2 regions of the Microbispora sp. H10885 genome follow, and region 2 is predicted to be linked to the other one. Evidence: predicted binding sites of a transcription regulator. Region 2 holds the regulator's gene; the other holds the start of a gene.
What was found. Region 2 encodes HrcA, which represses chaperone genes, less so after heat shock. Its sites were predicted from a motif close to TTGGCACTCTCNNNNNGAGAGTGCCAA; they were not measured.
Positions count from the first base shown of each region.

Region 1: groL (chaperonin GroEL) is a predicted target of HrcA. The motif match lies at 3,531-3,557, and genes of this name have one in related genera.

Region 1 covers NZ_JABBWY010000008.1:20,828-26,129, forward strand. The annotation lists gene HHX37_RS21505 (alpha,alpha-trehalose-phosphate synthase (UDP-forming)) at 1-429, opposite strand, end outside; gene HHX37_RS21510 (RNA polymerase sigma factor) at 532-1,083, shown strand; SAM riboswitch class I at 1,180-1,319, shown strand; gene thrC (threonine synthase) at 1,334-2,602, shown strand; gene HHX37_RS21520 (MoaD/ThiS family protein) at 2,648-2,923, shown strand; gene HHX37_RS21525 (cold-shock protein) at 3,180-3,380, shown strand; gene groL (chaperonin GroEL) at 3,665-5,287, shown strand.
Region 2 covers NZ_JABBWY010000007.1:243,347-248,648, reverse strand. The annotation lists gene dnaJ (molecular chaperone DnaJ) at 1-955, opposite strand, end outside; gene hrcA (heat-inducible transcriptional repressor HrcA) at 956-1,969, opposite strand; gene HHX37_RS20100 (DUF3097 domain-containing protein) at 2,146-2,961, shown strand; gene hemW (radical SAM family heme chaperone HemW) at 2,975-4,195, opposite strand; gene HHX37_RS20090 (glycoside hydrolase family 18 protein) at 4,314-5,302, shown strand, end outside.

The DNA.
Region 1 (5,302 bases), on a different contig from region 2:
CGTGGCCTCTTCCGCCAGCGCGAGCGCGAACGCGCCGTTGTAGGTGCGGTACGACTCCCACTCACGCGCGAACCGGGTCCCGAACTCGGGGGAGAAGGGCGTGTTGTAGAGCAGGTGGTTGACGAACCACAGGGTCGAGTTCGCCACCGCGTTGTAGGCCCGGTGGAAGACCGCGGGCGGGATGTCCAGCATGCGGATGGGCCCCGTCTCGAACGCCCGGTCGAGCCGGCCCCCCGGCGCCTGCCGCACCGCCCCGCGGTCGCCGTCCGACAGCGCCGCGCAGACCCACAGCACGTCGGTGTCCCTGACCACGTCCGACAGCCCGGACACGAGCCCGCCGCCGCCCCTGCGCATGGTCAGGCCGCCGTCCTCCGACAGGGTGAAGGACACCGGGCCCCGGTTGGACGCGATCAGGACGGAGCTGCTCATTGGGGTTTCCCCTCGATCAGAGCGGGCGCGCATGCCGGAAGATTAATAAAAGCGGACCTCCATCAATAGGATGTCAACCGATCGCGGGAGGGCTGGAACGGGATGGCACTGGACGACGTCACCGAGGAGCTGGCCGGATCGGCCGCCCGGGGAGATCACCGCGCCCTCGGTGAGCTGCTGCGGCGCATCGAGCCCGACGTGCTGCGGCACTGCGAGCGGCTACTACCGTACCGGCAGGACGCGGAGGAGGCGGCGCAGGACACGCTGCTCGCCGTGGCCCGCAACATCGCCCGGTTCGAGGGCCGGGCCAAGTTCAGCACCTGGCTGCACATCGTGACCGTGAACTGCGCCAGGACGACCTACCGGTCGCTCAAGCGGCGCTCGTCCGAGCAGGCGGAGGAGCTGCCCGAGCAGCGGCCGGACCCGCGGCGGGTGAGCGTCATCGCGGGGTCGCGGCTCGACCTGCTCGACGCGATGGAGGCGCTGGAGGCCGAGCGGCCCGACCTCGCCCAGGCGCTCGTGCTGCGCGACATCTGCCAGCTCGACTACTCCCAGGTCGCCGACCAGCTCGGCATTCCCCTCGGCACCGTCAAGTCCCGGATACACCAGGCGCGCAAGTACGTGCAGAGCGCGCTCGGCGAGGCCTACGGCTGATACAAACCGTCTCGCCATCCGAGACGGCGGAACGGACACAGGGGACGCCGGGGTACAGTGCTGGAGGACCTTTTTCGAAGGTTCCACAACTGAAGATGCTCATCCAGAGGGGTGGAGGGACCGGCCCTGCGAAGCCCCGGCAACCTCCCCGGTGTCGAACTCGTGCCCACGAGGCCCGGCCGGGACAGGTGCCAATTCCGGCTCGCGGCCAGGGCGGTCGCGAGCGAAGATGAGGGAAAGGCCTCGCTTCATGGCGCACATCAGCACCGCGACCCCCACCACCGCCACCGACTTCGGCCCCGCCACCGGTCTGTCCTGCCGCGAGTGCGGCGCCCACTACGACCTCGGCCCGGTCTTCGCCTGTACGGAGTGTTTCGGCCCCCTTGAGGTGGCGTACGACTTCGGAGAGGTCCGCCGGGAGGACATCGCGGCGGGCCCGGCGAACATCTGGCGGTACCGCTCCCTGCTTCCCGTCCCCGCCGGGGTGGCGGACAAGCCCAACCTGCAGCCCGGCTGGACCAAGCTCGTGCGGGCCGACCGGCTGGCGGCCGAGCTGGGGCTGCGGTCGCTGCACGTCAAGGACGACTCCGGCAACCCGACCCACTCCTTCAAGGACCGGGTCGTCGCGATCGCGCTGGAGGCCGCGCGCACCTTCGGCTTCCACACCCTCTCGTGCTCGTCCACCGGCAACCTCGCCGGCGCGGTGAGCGCGGCCGCCGCCCGGGCCGGGCTGGACTCCTGCGTGTTCATCCCCGCCGACCTGGAGCCGGCCAAGGTCACCATGGCCGCCGTGTACGGCGGCCGCCTGGTCGCCATCGACGGCAACTACGACGAGGTCAACCGCTTCTGCTCCGAGCTCATCGGCGACGAGCTGGGCGAGAAGTGGGGCTTCGTCAACGTCAACCTCCGGCCCTTCTACGCCGAGGGCTCCAAGACGCTGGCGTACGAGATCGCCGAGCAGCTCGGCTGGCGGCTGCCCGAGCAGATCGTCGTCCCGGTGGCCTCCGGCTCGCAGCTCACGAAGATCGACAAGGGCTTCCGCGAGCTGATCAAGCTCGGCCTGGTCGAGGAGCGGCCGTACCGGATCTTCGGCGCACAGGCCGAGGGCTGCTCGCCGGTCTCCCGCGCGTTCAAGGCCGGGCAGGACGTGGTGCAGCCGGTCAAGCCGGACACCATCGCCAAGTCGCTGGCCATCGGCAACCCGGCGGACGGGCCGTACGTGCTCGACATCGCCCGCCGTACGGGCGGCGCGGTGGAGGACGTGAACGACGGCGAGGTGGTCGAGGCGATCCGCCTGCTGGCCCGGACCGAGGGCATCTTCGCCGAGACCGCGGGCGGCGTCACGGTCGGCGTGCTGCGCAAGCTCGTGCGCGAGGGCCGCCTCGACCCCGAGGCCGAAACCGTGGTGCTGAACACCGGCGACGGTCTCAAGACACTTGACGCGGTGGCCGAGCAGGCCCGTCCAACCGCGGTCATCCGTCCCTCCCTCGACGCCTTCCGTGCGGCATTCGCCAACTGAAAGCGTTATCACAGGCCCATCGGCAGCAACGAAAGCGAGTGAACAATGAGCGTTTCCGTGCGGATTCCGACGATTCTGCGGACGTACACCAACGGCGTCGCGGAGGTAAGCGGGGAGGGGGGAACGCTCCGTGAGGTCCTGCAGAAGCTGGATGCGGACTATCCGGGCATCGGAGGTCGAATCCTGGATGAGACGGGCAAGATCCGGCGTTTTGTCAACGTCTATGTCGGAGAAGAGGACGTCCGTTTCGCCGATGGGCTGGACACCGCCACGCCGGAGGGGGTACAGATTTCGGTCATCCCCGCCGTCGCCGGGGGCTGAGCCGCGACACCGCCGCCGGGCACCTGACATGCACTTCTCTCGCCGGGGAAGTGAGATGTCGCCACAGCGAATGGTGAAGCTCTCAACCTTTCGGTAGAAAAGTGAATAATCGTCTGTACCGCTTTGAGCGAACGCGCCGTAGTAGTTTGCGGATTGACTCTGTTGTTCTACGCCTTGACACGGGTATGGTCGAAGACGATCGACAAAACCGGGGGCTTCTTGGGTGTGGTCCCCAGCCCAGCAAGAGGAGTCGGAAGTGGCGCAGGGCACCGTCAAATGGTTTAACGCGGACAAGGGCTACGGCTTCATCGCGGTAGACGGTGGGAAGGACGTGTTCGTCCATTACTCGGCAATCATGATGGACGGCTACAAGGCCCTCGAGCAGGGTCAGCGGGTTGAGTTCGACATCACGCAGGGGCAGAAGGGCCCGCAGGCGGAGGCCGTACGGGCCGTCTGATCCCGTCAAGCGACCATTGGAGGCCCGGTCCGCGTTCCGCGGGCCGGGCCTTCGGCTCGTCCGGGCTCGTCCGGGTGTTCGGGAACCTCGTCCAAGCTGGTCAGAGTGGCTTCCGCTTGCACTCTCGGGGGTAGAGTGCTAAATACTTGTTTGGCACTCTGAGGTCGAGAGTGACAACAACCGGGATCGGGGCGATGGGGCTCGCGCAGGGATAGCGGGTCCACGCCGTCGCGGGCGTCGGCTCGGTCCGTTGAAGACACCCTGCTACTGGGAGGTCTAGCCTAATGGCAGCCAAGATGATCGCGTTTGACGAGGACGCCCGGCGCGGTCTCGAGCGCGGTATGAACCAGCTCGCCGACGCCGTGAAGGTGACCCTCGGCCCCAAGGGCCGCAACGTCGTGCTGGAGAAGAAGTGGGGCGCCCCCACGATCACCAACGACGGTGTCTCCATCGCCAAGGAGATCGAGCTCGAGGACCCGTGGGAGAAGATCGGCGCCGAGCTGGTCAAGGAAGTCGCGAAGAAGACCGACGACGTCGCCGGTGACGGCACGACGACGGCCACCGTGCTCGCCCAGGCGCTGGTCCGCGAGGGTCTGCGCAACGTCGCCGCCGGCGCCAACCCGATGTCGCTGAAGAAGGGCATCGAGGCCGCCGTCGAGCGCGTCAGCGAGGAGCTGTCGAAGCTCGCCAAGGACGTGGAGACCAAGGAGCAGATCGCCTCCACGGCCTCCATCTCCGCCGCCGACCCGGAGATCGGCGCGCTCATCGCCGAGGCGATGGACAAGGTGGGCAAGGAAGGCGTCATCACCGTCGAGGAGAGCAACACCTTCGGTCTGGAGCTGGAGCTCACCGAGGGCATGCGCTTCGACAAGGGCTACGTGTCCGGCTACTTCGTGACCGACCCCGAGCGCATGGAGGCGGTCTTCGAGGACGCCTACATCCTCATCGCCAACCAGAAGATCTCGGCGAACAAGGACCTGCTGCCGCTGCTCGACAAGGTCGTGCAGTCCGGCAAGCCGCTGGTCCTCCTCGCCGAGGACGTCGAGGGCGAGGCCCTGGCGACCCTGGTCGTCAACAAGATCCGTGGCCTGTTCAAGTCCGTGGCCGTCAAGGCCCCCGGCTTCGGCGACCGCCGCAAGGCCATGCTGCAGGACATCGCGATCCTGACCGGCGGCCAGGTCATCTCCGAGGAGGTCGGTCTCAAGCTGGAGAACGCCACCCTCGACCTGCTCGGCCGCGCCCGCAAGATCGTCGTCACCAAGGACGAGACCACGATCGTCGACGGCGCCGGTGACGCCGAGCAGATCTCCGGCCGCGTGAACGAGATCCGCGCCGAGATCGACCGCACCGACTCCGACTACGACCGCGAGAAGCTCCAGGAGCGTCTCGCCAAGCTGGCCGGCGGCGTCGCCGTCATCAAGGCCGGCGCGGCGACCGAGGTCGAGCTCAAGGAGCGCAAGCACCGCATCGAGGACGCCGTCCGCAACGCCAAGGCCGCGGTCGAGGAGGGCATCGTCCCCGGCGGTGGCGTGGCCCTGCTGCAGGCCGGCGCCAACGCGTTCGACAAGCTGGAGGTCAACGGCGACGAGGCGACCGGCGCGGCGATCGTCCGCAAGGCGCTCGAGGAGCCGCTGAAGCAGATCGCCGTCAACGCCGGCCTCGAGGGCGGCGTCGTGGTGGAGAAGGTCCGCAACCTGCCCGCGGGCGAGGGCCTCAACGCCGCGTCCGGCGAGTACGTCAACATGTTCGAGTCGGGCATCATCGACCCGGCCAAGGTCACCCGCTCGGCGCTGCAGAACGCGGCGTCCATCGCGGCCCTGTTCCTCACGACCGAGGCCGTCATCGCCGAGAAGCCCGAGAAGGAGAAGGCCCCCGCCATGCCCGGCGGCGGCGACATGGACTTCTGAGTCCTGCTCTCCCGC
Region 2 (5,302 bases):
TCTCGTTGAGCCGCTGGATGCCCTTGCCGTACAGGGGGATGACCTGACCGGCCTGGGTGCCGGGCCGGACGTCGATGGCCTCCGCGCCGTCGAGGGTGTCGATCGACAGGACGGTGCCGAGCGCGGCGGCGGTCATCGGGATCTGGACGGTGCAGTGCAGGTCGTCGCCCCGGCGTTCGAAGATCTGGTGCGGCCGCTCGACGATCTCCAGGAACAGGTCGCCCGGAGGGCCTCCGCCCGGCCCGACCTCGCCCTCGCCCGCGAGCTGGATGTGCGTGCCGTCCTCGACGCCGGCCGGGATCCGCACCTTGATCGTGCGCCGGGTCCTGACCCGTCCCTCGCCCGAGCACTCCATGCAGGGGTGCCGGATGACGCTGCCGTACCCACCGCACTGGGGGCAGGGGCGCGACGTCATGACCTGGCCCAGGAACGAGCGGGTGACCTGGGAGACCTCGCCGCGCCCGTGACACATGTCGCAGGTGTCGGGGTGGGTGCCGGACGCCGCCCCGGAGCCCTGGCAGACGTCGCAGACCACGGCGGTGTCGACCACGATCTCCCGGGTGGTGCCGAAGGCGGACTCCGCCAGGTCCAGTTCGACCCGGATGGTGGCGTTGCGGCCGCGGCGGGCACGCGAGCGGGGACCCCTCGCGGCGCCGGCGGAACCGAAGAAGGCGTCCATGATGTCGCTGAACGGGAAGCCCCCGCCGAAGCCGCCCGCCCCGGCCGGCCCGCCGCCACTCGCGAACGGATCGGCGCCCATGTCGTACATGCGGCGCTTGCCCGCGTCGGACAGCACCTCGTACGCCTGGTTGATCTCCTTGAACCGCTCCTGGGTCTCCGGATCGGGGTTGACGTCCGGATGCAGCTCACGGGCAAGACGGCGATACGCCTTCTTGATCTCTTCCTGGCTGGCGTCGCGCCGGACGCCAAGGGTCGCGTAGTAGTCGTTGGACACTTATGACCCCGCCAGGATCTGGCCCACGTACCGCGCCACCGCGCGCACCGCACCCATCGTCACCGGATAGTCCATTCGTGTCGGGCCCAGCACTCCAAGCCGGGCCAGTTCCTTGTCGCCCGAACCGTATCCGGCGGCCACGATAGAGGTGCCGCGCAGCCCGCTGTAGGGATTCTCGGATCCGATTCTGACGGTGAGTTCGGACAGCCCGCCGGTCTCGCCCAGCAGGCGCATGAGCACGACCTGCTCCTCCAGCGCCTCAAGCACGTCACGCAGGCCGACGCTGAAGTCGGCGCCCGCCAGATTGGCCGTACCGCCGAAGACGATCTTCTCCTCGTGCCGCTCGACGAGCGTCTCCAGGAGCACGGACATGATGGTCGCCACCACCGGCCTCTCCTCCGGCGGCAGCCGTTCGGGGATGCCGGCCACGGTCTCGGGCACCTGAGAGAGCCAGCACCCGTCGAGGCAGCCGTTCAGCACGGAGCGCAGGTTCGCGATCCGGTCCTCGGCGAGCGCCTCGGGCAGATCGACCACCCGCTGCTCGACCCGCCCGGTGTTCGTGATCAGCACCAGCATGACCCGGCGCTCCGCCAGCGGGACGATCTCCACGTGGCGGACCGACGACCTGGTGAGCGAGGGATACTGCACGACGGCCACCTGCCGGGTGAGCTGCGCGAGCAGCCGCACCGTGCGCATGACGATCTCGTCGAGGTCGACCGCCCCGGCGAGGAACGTCTCGATGGCCCTGCGCTCCGCCCCCGACAACGGCTTGATCTGCGACAGCCGGTCCACGAACAGGCGGTATCCCTTGTCGGTCGGGACCCGCCCGGCGCTGGTGTGCGGCTGCGTGATGTAGCCCTGCTCCTCCAGCGCCGCCATGTCGTTGCGGATGGTCGCCGGGGAGACGCCGAGGTTGTGCCTGTCCGCCAGGGCCTTGGACCCCACCGGCTCGTTGGTGGACACGTAGTCCTCGACGATGGCGCGCAGGACGGCGAGCTTGCGGTCGTCGAGCAATGTGTCACCTCCCTGTGCCCTGGAAACACCGACTCTGGCACTCTGTGTTCCCGAGTGCCAAGTGTACGGCTACCACCGCTCGGCGTGCGATAACGAGCAGACGATCAGGGGCAACACGCCGTGAATCCGGGCGCAACCGGCGGGCCGGCGGCCCGGGATTTGCTAGCGTTCCCCGCATGTACGGGCGGGACGTGCTTTCCGGAGACTGGCGGCGGCCACGGCGGGGGCAGATCCCCGAGATCCCGGCCGAGCCCGACCTCGTGGTCGAGGACGCCGAGGGCCGTTTCTGCGGCGCGGTGGTGGACTGCGACAAGGAGGCCGTGACGCTGGAGGACCGCTTCGGGCGGCGGCGGGTGTTCCCGCTGACCCCCGCCGGGTTCCTCCTCGACGGCAGGCCGGTGACGCTGGTCCGTCCCCAGGCCCGGCCGTCCGGCCCGCTGCGGAGCGCCTCCGGGTCGATCGCGGTCGAGGGGCTGCGCGCCCAGGTCGCCAAGGAGAGCCGCATCTACGTCGAGGGCGTCCACGACGCCGCGCTGGTCGAGAAGATCTGGGGACACGACCTGCGCGTCGAGGGGGTCGTCGTCGAGTTCCTGGAGGGCGTCGACGACCTGCCCGCGATCGTCGGGGAGTTCGGCCCGGAGCCGGGCAGGCGGCTGGGCGTGCTCGTCGACCACCTGGTGCCCGGTTCCAAGGAGAGCCGCATCGCGGCCCAGGTCTCCGGCGCGGACGTGCTCGTCGTGGGGCACCCCTTCGTGGACATCTGGCAGGCGGTCAAGCCCCGGGCACTCGGCATCCAGGCGTGGCCGGACGTGCCGCGCGGCGTGCCCTGGAAGGAGGGCGTGATCGCCGCGCTGGGCTGGCGGATGGACCCCCAGGAGGCGTGGCGGCACATCCTCGGCCGGGTCACGACCTACGCCGACCTGGAGCCCGAGCTGCTCGGGCGCGTCGAGGAACTCATCGACTTCGTCACCGCCCCTGATCAGCCGGACTGAGGGGTCAGACGGATCATGGGGTCAGGTCGCGTACGACGGCGTCGGCGAGGAGCCGGCCGCGCAGCGTGAGGACGGCCCGGCCCGCCTTGAACGCCTCGGTCTCCAGCAGCCCGTCCCCCAGCGCCCGCGCGCAGGCCGTACGCGCCTCGGGGGCGAGGTCGGCGAGCGGGAAGCCCGAGGCGAGGCGCAGCTCCAGCATGACGCGCTCGACGGCCCTGTCCTCCGCCGTCAGCACCTCCCGGGCGTGCGCCGGGGAGGTCCGGTCCGCCAGGCGGGCGGCGTACGCGGCGGGGTGCTTCACGTTCCACCAGCGGGTGCCGCCGACATGGCTGTGCGCCCCCGGGCCCACCCCCCACCAGTCGCCGCCGGTCCAGTAGAGCAGGTTGTGGCGGCAGCGGGCCTCGTCCCCCGCCGCCCAGTTGGAGATCTCGTACCAGCTCAGGCCCTCGGCCGTCAGGGTCTCCTCGGCGATGAGATAGCGGTCGGCCGCCACGTCGTCCTCGGGCATCGGCAGCTCGCCGCGCCGGATGCGGGCGGCGAGCCGGGTGCCGTCCTCCACGATCAGGGAGTACGCCGAGACGTGGTCGGGACCGGCCGCCAGGGCGGCCTTGAGCGAGGCCCGCCAGTCGTCGTCGCTCTCCCCCGGCGTGCCGTAGATCAGGTCGAGGTTGACGTGCTCGAACCCGGCCGCGCGGGCCTCCCGTACGGCCTCGGCGGGCCGGCCGGGGGTGTGCCGCCGGTCGAGGACGGTGAGGACGTGCTCGCCCGCGCTCTGCATGCCGAAGCTCATCCGGGTGAAGCCGCCCTCCCGCAGCTCCTTCAGGTAGGCCGGGTCGACGGACTCGGGGTTGGCCTCGGTGGTCACCTCGGCGCCCGGCCGCAGGCCGAACTCCTCGCCGACGGCGTCCAGGATCCGTACGAGGTCGGCGGCGGGCAGCAGGGTCGGCGTGCCTCCGCCGAAGAAGACGGTCTCGACCGGCGGCGCGGCGTCCCCGAGCACGCGCCGGGCCAGCCGCACCTCCTCGATCGCGGTGGCGGCGTAGTCCCGCTGCGCGGCGCCCGGCCCCAGCTCCGCGGCCGTGTAGGTGTTGAAGTCGCAGTAGCCGCAGCGCGTCGCGCAGAACGGCACGTGCACGTAGAAGCCGAACGGACGGGAGCCGAGCCCGTCGAGGGCTCCGGGCGGCAGCGCGCCGCTCGCGGGGACGGGATCACCGTCGGGAAGCACGGAAGGCACGCCTCCAGTCTGCCGTCACTCGCGCGGTGCCGTTGACGGGGTGATCGGAGGGGTCTACGATCGGCGCAATTTACAGGAAACTTTCCTATAAGTTGTTGCCCGGGAGGCCGGCGTGCTCATGAGAAGGACACTCGCCGTGGCGGTCGCCGCCACCCTGGCCGCCGGGCTCGCGCCCGCCCAGGCCCAGGCCACGACGGGCGGGGACCGCTACAAACGGGTGGCCTACTTCATCCAGTGGGGGGTCTACGGCCGGAATTTCCACGTGCGTGACGTGGAAGCCAGCGGCGCGGCGGCGAAGCTGACCCATCTCAACTACGCCTTCGGCTTCGTCGGCCCCGAGGGCACCTGCTACTCGGCCGACCCCTGGGCGGACTGGCAGCGGCCGGTGCCCGCCGAGCAGAGCGTCGACGGCGTGGCCGACGCCGACGACCAGCCGCTCAAGGGCAACCTCGGCCAGCTCAGGAAGCTCAAGGCCCGCCACCCCGGCCTCAAGGTCCTCATCTCCATCGGCGGCTGGACCGGATCGAAGTACTTCTCCGACGCCGTTCTCACCCCCGCCTCCCGGGCCCGGCTCGCCGCCTCGTGCGTCGACCTGTGGCTCAGGGGCGACCTGCCCGGCCTGCCCGGCGGCGCCGCCGCCGGAGTGTTCGACGGCATCGACCTCGACTGGGAATGGCCCGGCTCCTCCGGAAACGACGGCAACGTCATCCGGGCCGAGGACAAGCAGAACTTCACCCTGTTCCTGGCCGAACTCCGCCGCCAGATGCGGGCCCACGACCGGCGCGCCGAACTCACCGCCTTCCTCCCGGCCGCCGCCGCCAAGATCGACGCCGGTTTCGAGGTGAAGAAGGTCTTCGGCCTGCTCGACTTCGCCACCGTCCAGGGCTACGACCTGCACGGGCCGTGGGAGAACCGCACCGGGCACCAGGCCAACCTGCTCACCGACCGCCGCGACCCCGGCCCGGTCAAGTACAGCGTCGACCAGACCGTACGCGACTATGTCGGCCGCAGGGCGCCCGCCCGCAAGATCGTCGTCGGCGTCCCCGCGTACGGCCAGGGCTGGACCGGGGTCACCTCCGGCGGCGACGGCCGCTACGCCCCCGCCGC